3 regions of the Paenibacillus sp. FSL K6-1318 genome follow, and region 3 is predicted to be linked to each of the others. Evidence: predicted binding sites of a transcription regulator. Region 3 holds the regulator's gene; each other region holds the start of a gene.
The links. The regulator Rex, encoded in region 3, represses fermentation and respiration genes when NADH is low (regulators of the CRP and FNR family bind a similar motif). The targets are predictions, from matches to a motif close to TTGTGAAATATTTCACAA.
Positions count from the first base shown of each region.

Region 1: pflB (formate C-acetyltransferase) is a predicted target of Rex. The motif match lies at 2,518-2,535, and genes of this name have one in related genera.
Region 2: NYE45_RS27830 (formate/nitrite transporter family protein) is a predicted target of Rex. The motif match lies at 2,648-2,665, and genes of this name have one in related genera.

Region 1 covers NZ_CP150270.1:4,409,474-4,414,990, forward strand. The annotation lists gene pflA (pyruvate formate-lyase-activating protein) at 1-87, opposite strand, end outside; gene pflB (formate C-acetyltransferase) at 177-2,435, opposite strand; gene adhE (bifunctional acetaldehyde-CoA/alcohol dehydrogenase) at 3,415-5,517, opposite strand, start outside.
Region 2 covers NZ_CP150270.1:6,203,355-6,208,871, forward strand. The annotation lists gene NYE45_RS27825 (molybdopterin oxidoreductase family protein) at 1-1,264, opposite strand, end outside; gene NYE45_RS27830 (formate/nitrite transporter family protein) at 1,690-2,541, opposite strand; gene NYE45_RS27835 (FAD-dependent oxidoreductase) at 2,902-4,263, opposite strand; gene pelA (pectate lyase) at 4,726-5,517, shown strand, end outside.
Region 3 covers NZ_CP150270.1:4,180,921-4,186,437, forward strand. The annotation lists gene NYE45_RS18380 (DUF5590 domain-containing protein) at 194-724, opposite strand; gene NYE45_RS18385 (amidohydrolase) at 764-2,068, opposite strand; gene NYE45_RS18390 (redox-sensing transcriptional repressor Rex) at 2,055-2,708, opposite strand; gene dinG (ATP-dependent DNA helicase DinG) at 2,927-5,517, opposite strand, start outside.

The DNA.
Region 1 (5,517 bases), 230 kb from region 3:
ACATCCTTGCATAAAAAGCACGAAGCGGATGCCTGGGCCGTCAACCGTCCCGAAAGTTTCGAGTGAATGAATATGTCCTTTAACCATGCTGCCTCTTCCTTTCTGTATCCGCATCCGCTGTGCGTTTAATATGGTTTGGAATGCCTTGCTCTAGCGGTCTTCTACTTGCAAATTACTTACATCGAGCCATGGAACGTACGGTTGATTACATCCAACTGTTGTTCACGAGTCAATTTAATAAAGTTAACAGCGTAGCCGGATACCCGTACAGTCAGTTGCGGATAATTTTCCGGGTGATCCATCGCATCAATCAATTGCTGACGATCAAATACGTTAACGTTCAGGTGATGAGCATTTTGACCGAAGTAACCATCCATCATCGCAGTCAGATTGGATTTACGTGTTGTCTCCTCTTTACCCAATGCTTTTGGCACGATGGAGAAGGTATTGGAAATACCGTCAAGACTGTGTTCATACGGCAGTTTGGCTACAGATCCAAGGGATGCCAGTGCACCTTTTTTGTCACGACCATGCATTGGGTTCGCACCTGGAGCAAATGGTTCACCTGCTTTACGACCATCCGGTGTAGTCCCTGTTTTCTTACCATATACCACGTTGGAAGTGATCGTCAGAACAGATTGCGTTGGCACTGCGTTACGGTAAGCTTTGTGCTTGCGAATCATGCCCATGAAGTTCTCGACCAGTTCAACAGCAATGCTGTCTACACTGTCTTCATTGTTACCGTAACAAGGGAAGTCTCCTTCGATTTCAAAATCAACTGCGATGCCTTGTTCGTTACGGATTGGTTTTACTTTGGCATATTTGATCGCACTCAGTGAATCTGCTGTAACGGACAGACCAGCGATTCCGCACGCCATCGTACGTACAATGTCACGGTCATGCAATGCCATCTCGATACGCTCATAGCTGTATTTATCGTGCATGTAGTGAATGACGTTCAGGGTGTTCATATACAGCTTCGCCAACCACTCCATCATTGGTTTGAAGCGTTTCATAACCTCATTGTAATCCAGCACGTCACTTGTAATGGCAGGATACTCAGGTCCGACTTGTGCTCCGGATTTCTCGTCACGACCACCGTTGATCGCATACAAGAGAGCTTTCGCCAGGTTGGCACGAGCGCCGAAGAATTGCATTTGTTTCCCGATCTTCATCGCCGATACACAGCAAGCAATACCGTAATCGTCACCATAGATCGGACGCATCAGATCATCATTCTCATATTGGATTGAGCTGGTTTCAATGGATACTTTGCTGCAATAATCTTTGAAAGCTTCTGGAAGTTTCGTGGACCAGAGTACAGTCAGGTTCGGCTCTGGTGCAGGACCCAGGTTGTGCAACGTATGCAGGAAACGGAAGCTGTTTTTGGTTACGCGTGTTTCACCATTTACGGACATACCACCGATGGACTCTGTTACCCATGTTGGATCTCCACTGAACAGTTCGTTGTAATCTGGTGTACGCAGGAATTTGACGATCCGCAGTTTCATTACGAAATGATCAACCAATTCCTGAGCCTGTTCTTCAGACAGGATGCCTTCTTGCAGGTCACGTTCAATGTAGATATCCAGGAAAGAAGATACCCGTCCCAGGGACATCGCAGCACCGTTCTGTTCTTTGATGGCAGCGAGATAACCGAAGTACAACCATTGGAACGCTTCTTTCGCTGTAGTCGCTGGCAAGGAAATATCGAACCCGTGCATCTCACCCAATTGCTTCAATTCTTGCAATGCACGAATCTGCTCAGACAATTCTTCCCGCAGACGAATGACATCTTCATCAATGACATCAACTTCGAGTGCATTCAATTCACCTTTTTTGTTACGAATCAGGAAGTCTACCCCGTACAAAGCTACACGACGATAGTCACCGATGATCCGACCACGGCCGTAAGCATCTGGCAGACCTGTAATAATTCCTGCTTTACGTGCTGCACGCATGTCGGAAGTATAAGCATCGAATACACCCTGGTTATGTGTTTTGCGAATGTTCGTAAATATATCAATGACGCCTTGAGGCAATTCGAAGCCATATGCTTCACATGCATCAATCATCATCCGGATTCCGCCTGTTGGTTGAATGGAACGTTTGAATGGAGCATCGGTCTGAACGCCGACAATCTGCTCTTTGGACTGATCTAGATAACCGGGTTGGTGAGAAACAATAGTCGCTGGTGTGTTCACATCAACGTCAAGGACACCGCCGTTATCCCGTTCTTTTTTGGTCAGATCAGATACAATCTCCCACAATTCTTTGGTATTCTGAGTTGCACCTGCGAGGAACGCTTCATCGCCGTAATACGGAGACAAGTTGTGTGCCAGAAAATCATTCACATCTACGGATTTGGTCCATGTTCCTTTGGTAAAGTTTCTCCAGCCTGTTTGTTGTTTGACATCTTTTTCAATCACCGACATCGTAATCCCTCCACTAATTTGGATTTCTGGACACATAACATCTTGCTTCATTCGTATCATTGTGTGCCCAGAGCCGCGATTAATGTGAATTGTTTCACATAAAACCGGAACATGTTCTCTCTACTTGGGAACCGGAACCGCGGGATGAATGTTTTTCTTACATTTTCAGTATACGACTTGGCACTTTCATCATCTGTGATTTTTATCACAAAGTCAGCGAACTAACTCACTCCACCTGCGCTTTGTCCCATTGAACCTATATAGTTTCACACTTAGCCACTGCGCGGGCAGAACAACCTTCCAATCGCTGCTCACTATTTAAATTTACTGAAAAAGCGAATGAACATTAGGTGATGTACACTGGCCACTGCAAGTAGAGAATAACCTTCCGATCGCTGTTATCCCCGGATTTTTTGATTCACTTTTTCAAAGGTGAAAATCCAGTGATAAAGGCGAGCGCTTCGCTTCTTCAGGTTTTTTCTCTCCTTTCCGTTATCGTGTACATTAGGTAGTTCTACTAATAAAACAATAAAATTCAATATTTATTTCGAAGACGCAAGCTTCGCTTTTCAGGTTATTTCTGCCCTCTCCGTTATTGTGTGAACATCTGGCTCAAACGGCCACATCACGGATTTCGTGCCACCTCTTTAAGAACCTTTTGCTCCTCTATACTCGGAGCAAAACAAATCTTAAAATAAATCCTGAAAAACAGATGCTCGCTCTTCTGTTTTTCTGCCCTCTTCTTTATTGTCGAACATCTGGTTCAAACGGCCACATCACGGATTCCGTGCCACCTCTTTAGAACCTTTTGCTCCTCTATGCTCGGAGTAATTCAAATCTTAGAATAAATCCTGAAAAATAGGTGCTTCGCTCTTCTGTTTTTCTGCCCTCTTCTTTATTGTGTAAAAGACGGCAATCGGGGCTCCCCTCTCGGGGAACCCTGATCTTCTTGCCGTAAGGCACGCTTCGTTCTGATTCGTTATTCAAACTTTCCGTAGAAAGCGTTGCGGTATACATCAGCCAGTTCAGTTACCAACGGCAACTTCGGATTGGCGGTTGTACATTGGTCTTCGAAGGCACGGTCTGCCAGATAATCGACATGTGCTTCAAAGTCTTTTGCATCAAATCCGATTTCCTGGAACGATTCTTCAATACCCAATGTTTTGTTCAGGTTACGGATGGCATTGATAAGACTGGTTACGCCTTCTTCTGTCGTGCGAGCAGGCAATCCCAAGATACGGGCGATTTCGGCATACCGCTCATCCGCTACAAAGTGCGAATATTTCGGGAACGATGCAAATTTGGTCGGTTTTTTCGCGTTGTATCGAATGACGTGTGGCATCAGGATTGCATTGGTGCGTCCGTGTGCGGTGTGGTACTGACCGCCCCATTTGTGCGCCAAGCTGTGGTTAATGCCTAGGAATGCGTTGGCAAACGCCATACCGGCAATCGTGGAAGCATTATGCATTTTCTCACGTGCCAGTTTGTCGCCTTGCAGTGCCGATTGCTCCAGGTATTGGAACACCAGTTGAATGGCTTTGATCGCAAGTCCATCTGTGTAGTCATTTGCCATAACAGACACATAAGCTTCAATCGCATGCGTCAGTACGTCCATACCTGTATCCGCAACCGCCGTTTTAGGCAGGGAGTATACGAATTCCGGATCGACAATCGCTACGTCTGGTGTCAGCTCATAGTCGGCCAATGGATATTTGGTGTTACCTTGATTTTTATCTGTAATAACCGCGAACGATGTCACTTCAGAACCTGTACCGGATGTTGTTGGAATCGCTACAAATTTCGCTTTTACACCGAGACGTGGATATTTGTAGATCCGTTTGCGGATATCCATGAATTTCTGTTTCAGGTCATTGAAGTCCGTGTCCGGATATTCATAGAACAACCACATGGCTTTGGCAGCATCCATCGGTGATCCACCGCCAAGTGCGATAATGCAGTCCGGTTGGAAGCGACGCATCATTTCCGTTCCGCGATCTACCGTCGTTGTGGACGGATCGGGCTCTACATCGGAGAATACTTCGATCGCTACCGGCATTTGGCGTTGACGCAGATAGTGTTCTACCTTTTCCACATATCCAAGCTTCACCATCATCGCATCCGTAATAATCGCAACACGTGTGATGTCAGGCATTTTGGCAAGATACTGCGTTGCCCCTTTTTCGAAGTAGACTTTGTTCGGTACTTTGAACCATTGCATATTCACGGTACGGCGAGCCACCCTTTTCACATTGATTAAGTTCACAGCGGTTACGTTGGAAGAAGTCGAGTTACGTCCGTATGATCCGCATCCCAGTGTCAATGATGGCATATTCGTGTTGTAGATATCCCCGATGGCACCGTGTGTGGATGGTGAGTTCACAATAATCCGTCCAGTTTGCAGACGATCTGCGAATTTGCCGATCACTTCTTCATTCGTTGAGTGGATAACCGAGGAGTGACCCATACCGCCAAAAGCAACCACTTCTGCTGCACGCTCAATGCCTTCTGCTGCCGTTTTGACTTTGTAACAAGCCAGTACCGGGCTTAATTTCTCAGCCGACAATGGGAATTTCGTACCTACCCCTTCAATCTCGGCCACGAGAATTTTGGTGCCTGCCGGAACTTCAATACCGCACAACTTCGCAATGCTCACCGCTGATTGACCCACAATCGCCGGGTTCACCGCACATTTCTCGGCATTGATCGCACCTGCTGTCAATTTTACTGCTTCATCTTTGTTAACAAAGTAACAGCCGTTGGCAATCATTTTTTTCTTCACTTGATCAAAGATCGGTTCTTCAATGATTACTGCTTGCTCAGAAGCACAGATCATACCGTTATCGAAGGATTTCGACAGGATCAAATCCGTAACTGCCTGATTGATATCCGCGCTTTTCTCAATAAAACAAGGTACGTTACCCGGTCCTACGCCCAGCGCAGGTTTACCACAGCTGTACGCTGCACGTACCATGCCTGATCCGCCTGTTGCCAGAATAAGAGCCACATCATTGTGATTCATCAGTTCGTTCGTACGATCCATGGAAGGATCATCAATCCACTGAATACAATCTGCTGGTGCACC
Region 2 (5,517 bases), 2.0 Mb from region 3:
TATCTGCATATTTCGCCGTATCCGTGATGAACAGATCATGCACAACCGTGAACAGATCCTCCCGTGCAAAACCTCGCTCCACCCGCTCGGTATCCGGTGCCACCACCAGTGGATTGCTGCAGTAGACCATCATGGCCCGGATCGGCTGCTCTGCTTCCAGCAACGCTTCACCAATCCGGTTCATATTCACCACTCGCGGCTCCCGATTCTGCCGCAGCTCCGGACGTTCCAGCGCGTCGCTATTCGTGCTCGCATAGCCGTTAGTACGAACGGCACCGCCGCCTTGCTTCAGCCATTGCCCTGTGATGGCAGGCAGACATGCAACGCTGCGCACGTTCATGCCCCCATTATCATGATGCTGGAGGCCATTGCCGATGTGAATATGAGCTGCCTGTGCGTTGCCGTATAGTTCGGCCAGCTCCACAATGGTTTCCTCCGGCACGCCAGTAATGCGTGCAACACGTTCAGGGGTGTAACTGCGGACATGATCACGCAGTGCCTCATGTCCCACCGTATATTTTTGCATAAACGCTTCATCCGTCAGTCCCCGTTCGAACAGCACATGCATCAATCCTAGCGCCAGTGCGCTGTCCGTGCCCGGATACAAAGGAATAAACCAGTCGCCCCACTGGGCGGTACGATTACGATGAACGTCGATTACGACGATCTTGGCGCCTTTCTTGCGGGCTTTCTCCGCCAAAACAACCTGGTGCATATTCGTACTAACGATATTCCCGCCCCATACCAGGATGAGATCCGCATGCTCCGTATCTTCCGGCACCGTTCCATGGTTGGCGCCCATCGTATATTTCCAGCCGGTATTCCCGGCCGCATTACAGATCGTCTGCTCCAGTACACTCGCACCAAGCGCATTGAAGAAACGTCGGTCCATGCCGTCTACGCCGAGAATGCCCATGTTACCGTAAAAGCTGTAGGGCAGGATGCTCTCCGGGCCGTAAGTCTCGGACAATGCAGTGAATTTGGTCGTAATCTCGCGAATTGCTTCATCCCAACTGATTCGTTCGAACTTACCTTGCCCTTTGGCTCCTACACGTTTCATCGGATATTGTAGACGCTCAGGGTGATACACCCGCTCGGTCATATTTCTGACTTTATTACAAATGGCACCCTTGGTGATCGGATGATCCGGATTGCCTGCCACCTTCACAATTTTACCGTTCTCTTTATGTAACAACAGACCACAAGTGTCCGGACAATCGAGCGGGCATACCGCTGCAAATACCCCATTCTCCTGATCGATCATCGTATGGCTCCCCCTCTTTAAAAAAACTATCCCTATATCATATCTTCTTCGAGGTTATCACGTAAAGAGAACAGTATATTTTCGCCTAATAATAACCGCTATAGCAGCTTTAAATTATTTTCAAAAAATGTTTTATCGTTTGATTCAACTTCAGAATTCAGGGGTAAATTAAAAACAAGGCATTAGGCTAGTGTTTCCCCACTTCCTCCTCATGCCATATCATGGACCACTCCCGAAATTCGCCATGAACAGGTTTCGTTCCCCCGAACCTTGTCATGGCGAATTTATTTTGCATTAAACTCCAATAAGGTTCCCATACAAAAAACGATCCCGCCCTGCTACATCACAGCATATTCGCCATGAACCGAGCAAGATCAGAATCGTCTTCACTTCTACTATAAGGTGTATATACCGCGCTGTACCCGCTACGCCTGTTTGCTCCACATTCCTCTGGCCTCCGTCTCCACAGGTTCGATCGATGTTGCTACCTCTGGTTTCACTTTCGGCTCAGCTTGACGCAGGTACACCACCCAATAGGCTGCAGCTACAAACAGAGCACCACCTGTCAGATTCCCGAGCCATACTGGAATGAAATTCATCACGTATTGTCCCCACGAATAATACCCTTCGAAGATTGCTGCAGGGATGAGAAACATATTGGCTACAACGTGCTGGAATCCAATGGCCACAAATGCCATCGTTGGAAACCAAATGCCCAGTACCTTGCCACTCATCGTATCTGATGCATAAGATAACCACACCGCCAGCGCAACCAGCCAGTTACAGCCGATACCGGAGATAAAAGCCTGCAGGAAGCCGTCATGCAGCTTATGCCCAGCCATATCCACCACTTTCGCCAGATATACACCCTCTCCGGTCAGACCAAGCACATGTCCAAACGCGTACGCAACAAATAAAGCTCCAACAAAGTTGCCAATCGTCACTAAGGTTAGATTTTTCAACATGCTACCTGCGGATAATTTCCGTGCAATCGTCGCGAGTGGAACAGCCATCATATTTCCCGTCAGCAACTCGCCACCACCGATGAGTACCATGATCAATCCCACTGGGAACACCGCTGCTCCAATCAGATTAACCAGACTCCCCCACTCTGCCGGAGCAGACGCAATCACCCGAATATCCAGTAGAAAACCCAGCGCGATAAAAGCCCCTGCCAGAAAACTGAGCACCAGTACAGAAGACACCGGATATTGAGCCTTTTTCATACCTGTTTGCGTCGTATATTGTGCAACCTCAAGAGGTGTTTTTGCTGCCATATCATTCATCCTCTCCTTCATTGTTCATCGTTTGGGAAAACAACCTAAAACACTTAACTTTGCGCTTAAACCCTATCACAATTGTATCTCGGTACCACGTAAAACTTTGTGCAAATTATCACAATCTCATTTATAAAAATCGTTATTAAATTTGTCATTCAATGACTATGACAGCAAGAGATATGCGCATGTTACTATGTACCTCCATACAAATATCAAAAAGACTGACGATATGTTCGCCAGTCTTTTTGCATCTTATGAGTCAGATGTTTATATATTTATCTACTTTGATTCCTAGCCGTGCTATTGAGTCACCTATCCTGTTTGGTTATACTCTCTGTTTAAGCATATTCTGCTTCCTTACACCATTGCTGGTGCTTTTACTTCTATTGGAGGCAGTGCTTGCAGACCCGCCGTGTTCAGGAAGTTCCACGGTTTGTTGTAATGTGGCTGGAAGAAGAAGTCGATGAAGGCCAGCTCATCTACGGTCATGTTGTTTTGGATGCATACCGAGATCGTATTAATCGATTGGGTCAGATCCACCTGAGACATCACCTGTGCTCCGACGATCCGACGAGTTGCCTGCTCATATACCACTTTAAGCAACAGTTTTTCAGCCGTTGGCATGAATTCCGGACGGTAGCTGTCTTCCAGTACGACAGATTCCACAATCAGACCTTCTTCAGCAGCAGACATTTCCGTCATGCCTGTACCCGCGATATTTTGCTCATAAATTTTGATACCCGATGTTCCTTGCGTACCCATATACGGTGTCGTAGGACGTACCAGGTTGCGAGCTACCAGTGTACCCATCCGCACAGCGTTGGTCGCCAGTGGAATGTACGCTGCTTTACCTGTCGGGTTGTAATGAATAGCACAGCTGTCACCCGCAGCGAAGACGTCTTTTTGACTGGTTTGCATATATTTATCCACGACGATTGCACCGTTCGGCAGCATATCCACTTGGCCTTTGAGCAGCTCTGTATTTGGACGGAAACCAATGCACAGAATAACCAGATCGGTTTCAAACTCCCCTTTGGACGTGATTACCTTGGTCACTTTGCCATTCTCTCCAGTAAATTTCTGTACCGTTTGACCGAGAGCCAGCTTGATACCACGTCCAGTCAGCGTATCTTCGATTGCATCGGTGAATTCAGGGTCCAGGTATTTGTTCAAAATCCGGTCCACACTGTCGATCAGGGTAACTTCCTTGCCGTTCATCTGGAACGCCTCAACCAGTTCAACGCCGATATATCCTGCACCCACAACGGTAACGCGTTTGGCATCTTTGGCTTTTTCAATAATCGTGTTGGAGTGATTGTAGTTTTTGCAAAGTAAAATATTGTCCATCTCAATGCCTTCAAGCTTCGGAACGACAGGCCATGAACCCGTTGTCACGATCAGTTTATCAAACGTATCTTCAAATTCTTCCCCGGTTTGCAGGTTTTTAGCCCGAAGGGTATGACCCTTGGCATCAACTGCTGTAACTTCATGAAGCATCTTGGTTACAACGCCGAGATCTGCCAATTGATTAGGCGAAGAATAGAACAAACCGTCAGCGTCTTTCACAACTCCACCTACGTAGAGCGCAATGCCACAAGATAGGAAGGAGATATTGTCATTGCGCTCATACACCGTGATGGTAGCATCCGGGTACAATTTGGCGGTGTTTACGATGGCTGCGGTCCCTGCGTGTGTACATCCGATAACTGCGATTTTCATTAAAAGTTCCTCCTCGAAATATATAAATGAGTTTTGAATATAAGGTTGTTTTAGTTGTGAAATATTTCACTTCTTAATCGATACTGTATATGTGATTTATTTCACTTTATACACTCATTATAATGTGATCTTTTTCACATTGCAATAGGTTGAGCAAAAAAAGTTTGTTGAAAGAGGGGATTCCCATGTATTCAAGCCTTTCTTCCCTTCATTTTATTGATTTCATTTTCCCCGGATTCGAGTCAATTTATGCTATGCAAAGGCTTCCGCGTTCCCTGTATGGACGCATAAAGTTAGAAGCGTGCCCTGCATTCATGTTTTACTTGTACAAAAAATAAATGGCTTCAATTTTAATTACAGGGTTGATTTTTAAAATGGTAAGCGCTTACAATAATATCAATCCTTTAAATGGATTTTATGTAAATTAAACACCAAATCTCATTTCATTCAGGAGGCGTTCATTTGAAGAAACGTTCAATGCCTGTCGTATTCCGCATGGTTCCCGTTACGCTTGCCATCACTATGATGACAACTGGATTATCCATCCCCTCTGCTGCTGCATCTGTCGATTCTCCACCCGTTACGATTAAAACGGAGGTTCTGTCCTCCAAACTCCCAGCAGGTGCCGATGTGTCTTCACTGCTTCAAAAGTTCAGGGATGTCAGTCATTTTGCAACTGGCGATCTGGTCAAAGATACGGCCTATGCCCTAAATATCGTTTCGTGGCAAATGCCGCACGGTGGATTTTACAAAGACATGGAAGAGCAATATGCAGCCCCTTGGGATGGTGTAACAGCACGATCAGGCTGGAAAGATCCAAATGGCATTGAACTTGGTACGTTTGATAATGATGCGACAACTTCCGAAATCCGCTTCCTGGCAGACATGTATGAGAAAACAGGCAATCTGGCCTTTAAGAACAGTGTTCGTAAAGCCGTAGACTTTATCTTGGTCTCCCAATATTCATCCGGGGGATGGCCTCAGGTCTATCCCAAACGCAGTAATTACTCCGACGCGGTGACTTACAACGACAATGCCATGGTGCAAACAATGGTTTTGCTAGATGATATGGTTGAGCGAAGAAGTGGGTTTAACAACGATATATTGACCACCAATGACCGCAGCAAGCTCAAGAAAGCTCTGGACAAAGGAATTGATTATACACTGAAAGCACAAATTATCAATGATGGTTTGCCCACCGTTTGGGGTGCACAGCATGATCCTGCGACCTACGCTCCTGTGCCGGGCAGAGCG
Region 3 (5,517 bases):
TTTGTAACTAGATATAGACAAATTGAATCGTTTTGATCTATATCTACCCTTGATTGAAGCAGCTAAAGGTATTATAAAATTGATTAATTTAAATCAAATATGTCTACAGACAACACAAAGAACCGGTTCAGTCGGAAATCCGTCTGCCGGTTCTTTCTAATCATTAATTCATTAGCTAATCACTCTATGTGTTCTAGCTGTTCGGGAGAGTATAGACCAGGTCCACCTGTTCTCCATTGCTAAAACGATAAAAGCGATAGTGGTTATGCGTGCCGTCCTTATAATATACTTGCCACACATATATCCCATTCACAACTCCGGGCATGATTCGCTTAATCTCACCGGCAGGAACTTCAGAACTGAAGCGATTGCGTATTTGCGTTTCGGACATGCCGTTCTGCAGCAGCTCGCTGTGTATAGCGTTTGCCCCTGTAGCAGGTTGATTGTTTGCGTCGAATTTAACCCAGACCATCACATCCTGGTTATCCTTGTTTTTGCCGATCAGGGTCCAGTAGATGTTATCAGAGCCTTCTTTATCTCCCCAGATGTACTTTCGCAATTCATCATAGGATGTAATGCCCAGTTGCTCCTGTGCTGCCTGTATGGCAAGTGCTTCTTCCTTGCGCTGGTCCTGCGTGACATAGACGTAATAACGCTGAAGTCCAAACAGAATCAGAACCAGTGCAAGTAGCGAAATCCATATCCACTTCTTTTTTTTCTTCAAAAGCCGAACTTCCTTTCCCTATGATGCGCTGTGCTGCAATTAACGAGCAAGCAGACCATCAAATGCCAATTGAGACTCACGCAAAATGCGCTCTTCATCCAACGTCAGACATTCGCCATGTTTAATCACTTGTTTTCCATCCACCCATACGTGCTCCACATCTTTGGCAGAAGCCGAGTAGATCGTATGTGAGATCAGGTCTGTATGCGGATAGAAATGTGCCTGTTCAATGTCCAGAGCGATAAAATCAGCCTTCATGCCTACCTTGAGTGCTCCGGTATTATTCAAGAAAATGGATTTGGCGCCATATGACGTTCCAAGCAATAGCGCTTCGCCTGCTGGTACTGCAGTCGGGTCACCGGACACGCCTTTGTGGATCAATGCAGCCAGTCTCATTTCCTCGAACATATCCAGGTTGTTGTTACTTGCCGGTCCGTCTGTTCCGAGTGACACAGTAACTCCTGCTTTCAGCAAATCAGGTACCCGCGCAACACCGGAAGCCAGTTTCAGGTTACTACCCGGGTTATGGGATACAGCGACATCATGACGGGCCAGAATTTCAATCTCTTCGTCATTCAGATGCACCGCATGTGCAACCAGGGATGGACGGGAGAAAAAGCCCAGTTTCTCCAGATGTGCCACAGGACGCAATCCGTAGTCTGTAACGTTCTGCTCGACTTCACGAAGCGTTTCCGACATATGTGTATGAAGGGGAAGGTTTAGATCGTTCGCGACCTGTACAAGCTTCTCTATGTAGTCTGGAGGGCATGTATATGGTGCGTGTGGCGAGATTACGGTTGTAATGCGACCATCGGCCTGTCCATTCCACTCACGTGCAAACGCAGCCGACTCCTCCAGCTTCCGCAATTGTTCTTCTTCCGAACACAAACCAATTACACCGCGTGCCAGTGCTGCTCTAACGCCGGATTGTTCCACAACTTTAGCCACTTGGTCCATGTGATCATACATGTCCAGAAAAGCTGTAGTCCCGCCTTTCAACATTTCAAGCACCGACAGTGAAGTTCCCCAGTATACATCTTCCGAAGTCATTTTCGCTTCCATCGGCCACATTTTTTCCTGCAACCAAACTTGTAACGCAAGATCATCTCCATGACCTCTGAGCAGCGACATCGCTGCATGACCATGCGTATTGATCAGACCCGGCAGGAAGAACAGTCCTTTTCCATCCACTTTGGTACAGTTTTCGTCTCCATCCGGCAATGTCTCACCAATATGCACAATCTTGTCATTATCAACAACCATGTAACCTTGAACGACATTCCATGTTGCGCCTTCATTAACGGCAAATTTGCCGTTGTGAATTACCCATCTATTTGTTGTCATCTTCCTCGTCGTCCTTTCCAGTCTCCAAGTAATAGGCCAAACTAAGCAGATCCGTCGTAAAGTCAGCATGATGAATGCGGATATGCGGCGGTGTTTTTAGAATTGTTGGTGCAAAATTGAGGATCGCTTCAATTCCCGATTCAATAAGCTGATCGGCTACATTTTGGGCTTCCGTATCCGGAACCGTGATAATCCCGATGCGAATGTTATCCGTTTTCACCGCTTCCGTCAATTCATTCATTGGTTTCACTGTCAAACTGTTGATTTGACTTCCAATCTTCGGTCCGTATGCATCGAATACAGCCACAATCTTCATGTTGTCTTTCAGATAAGCGTTGTAGTTGGACAAGGCCTGTCCGAGATTACCCGCTCCCACCAGAGCCACATTAATTTGCTGATCGATTTTGAGGATGTGACGAATTTTCTCGATCAAGTAGGATACATCATACCCGATCCCTTTTCGACCAAAATCACCGAAGTAAGCCAAGTCTTTACGAATTTGGGCCGGATTCAGATCCAGTCTCTGTCCAAGCTCTTGAGAAGACACCGTAGCCACCTCACGCTGATGCAACTCGCTCAAATAACGCAAGTATACAGGCAGACGTCGTACCACCGCTTCCGAAATTTTATCTGATTTCATTCTTGCTCCCCCTTACCAAGCCCACGATAAAATAATAGATGAAAAGATGAGCATTCTGTATAAATTCAAAGATAGAAGTGACTTTTTATACAGAATGCTCCTTGTAATTTAGGTTATAAGTTCTTACGTGCAACTGCTTTATTCGCAAACGGAAAGATCTCATAAAGTTTAACGCCAAACTGTAGCGTCATGCAATGATATAACGAACAAAACAACTATTATTCTTGTTCTTTAGCAGGTTTTTCCAACCATTCGGTAATTCGTGGAACCATTTGCTCTGTGAGCATATGCTCCATTTTGGGACCAGGTAATGAATATAAAAAGAATTTGCCATAGTACGCTTCAATTACGCGTGTATCATAGACAATCACAATTCCTCTGTCCTTCGCGGTACGCACCAATCGGCCAAATCCCTGCTTGAAACGAATGACCGCTTGCGGCACGGACAATTTCATGAACGGATTTTTCTTTTGCTCCTGGAGCAACTCACTCTTGGCTTCCACCAGCGGATGATTCGGTGGCTGGAACGGCAATCTTACAATAGCGAGGCAGGTTAGCGCATCACCCGGGATATCTACACCCTCCCAGAAGCTGCTTGTGCCCAGAAGTACCGTAGCTTTGGCATCCTGGAACCTGCGAGTAAGCTTGGAGCGGCTTCCACTGTCCACGCCTTGCCCCAGCAACGAGATGTCGTTACCAGACAGCGCCTCCTTGAGCGGATCATAGACCTGTCGCAACATCTTGTATGAAGTAAACAGAACCATCATGCGTCCACGGGTGGCAATTGCTGTCTCTGCGAGGGATTGCACCAGCATATTAACAAAGTGCGCATCACCCACACTGCCCTTCACACTCGGGAAATCACGCGGAATCACCAGAAGTGCCTGATCACGATAGTTGAAAGGTGATGGCAGCATCGACGTTAACAGCCGATTATTATCGGCGGCTTCCTGCAAGCCAAGCTGCTCAATCATGAACTGGAATGACTTATCGACAGAGAGCGTAGCCGATGTAAGCACAACGCTTTTCTTTTTGTCAAAAAACAAATCCTTAAGTTGTGCACTGACATCTACAGGTACAGCATACAGCTGAAGCGATTTGCTGCGGAACTGGCCGCTGGCTTCCATCCAGTACACCGTTTTGGCATCATCCATACGCATGAAGAACCGTAGATTCTCCTTCAACGTGGTCAGATCTTTCAGCAATCCTGTGATGTCCGTGATCAGGCTATCCGATTGATAATCATCCTGATCTTCCTTCACCTCAAGCAACAATTTGTCCCCTTTGCGAACCAAATCGCCCAGTGTCACATAGATCTGGTTCTCCAGATCCTGCAACTCCTGCCATTTCGCAGGTTTCTGAGAAGCCTTCAGTCGCAGGGAAAATTGCCCCGTCTCTCCCGGTGAAGCATCACTTCGTTCAGGCAACAGCCCGAACAGGGCATCGCTCATGCGATCCCATAACTCCTTAACCTCAAGAGCGAGTGGGAACATCTGATCCACCATGGAGCCCCATTGCACCGAATTTTCATGCCCGGATAACTGCGAACGAAGCATAGGCAGCTGACCATTACGACTGTCTTTAAACAGACGGGTCAGTGTATGAACCAACGTGAAATATTTCATATGCATTCCAAGATGCTTACCAGCTACATCCTCCAGATGATGGGCCTCATCGATCACCAGACTCTCATAGGCTGGCAGCAGCTGATGTGCTGCTTTGACATCCGTAAATAATTTGGAGTGATTGGTGATTACAATATCAGACAACCCGGCCTCATGTTTGGCACGATGATAGAAACATTTGCGGAACCATGGACAGGATCTTCCCAGACATGACTCGGATTCGCTCTGTACGGTCTCCCAGAAGTCCCCACCGCGTCCGCTAAGGTTAAGTTCCTCATCATCTCCAGTTTCGGTCTGCGTAAGCCAGACGATCATCTGAGCGGCTGTGAAATAATCCTCTTTGGGTGTGGCGAATTCACGTTTATTGATTTTGTGTTCAAATTTGCGCAGGCACAGGTAATGTCCACGTCCTTTGAATACAGCAGCCTTAAACGGAAACGGAACCACTTGGGTCAGCATTGGAATGTCCCGCTCTCTCAATTGCTCCTGCAGATTGATCGTATGCGTACTGACCATGACTTTCTGTTCTTGCTTCACACTTTCGTAAATAGCAGGCAACAGATACCCCAGAGATTTACCGGTACCTGTTCCAGCCTCGATCAAGAGATGCTTCTCTTCGTCCAAAGCCTGCCTTACACTGCTGAACATCTGAGTCTGCGCTTCGCGCTCTTCATAATGATCCAGCGTATCCTTCAGGTTCTCCCGAACCTGGTCCATAAACTGTTCGAAGCTTACACCATCAAGGGGGTTACCCTCCCGTTCATCACGTGGTGCACCAATATCCGTCCAATCACTCACATTGAGAGCAAGCTGACGATAATAGGTATGTCCATCCAGGTCCTGAATCGGCTCTGCTTCCTTCTCACTGCGCATTCCGTCCAAGAACCAACCCAAGTCACTGTCTTCTGGTGCGAACAGGTCACTGAGCCGCTGAATCGTTATGAGCGGTAATTCCTTTAACTCATCCAGACATTTGAGCAACACATAGGCTGTCGCCAGTGCATCACTGTCTGCCTGATGAGGGCGATCATGCTGAAAACCAAATTCTGAAGACACATAACCAAGTTGATAAGAACCAAGTGATGGGAACGTAATCTTCAGAAAATCAATCGTGTCCAGAATACGGCCAGTGAACGGCAAATAACCGCAACGGTCCAGAGCATTCTGTAAAAAGTGAAAATCAA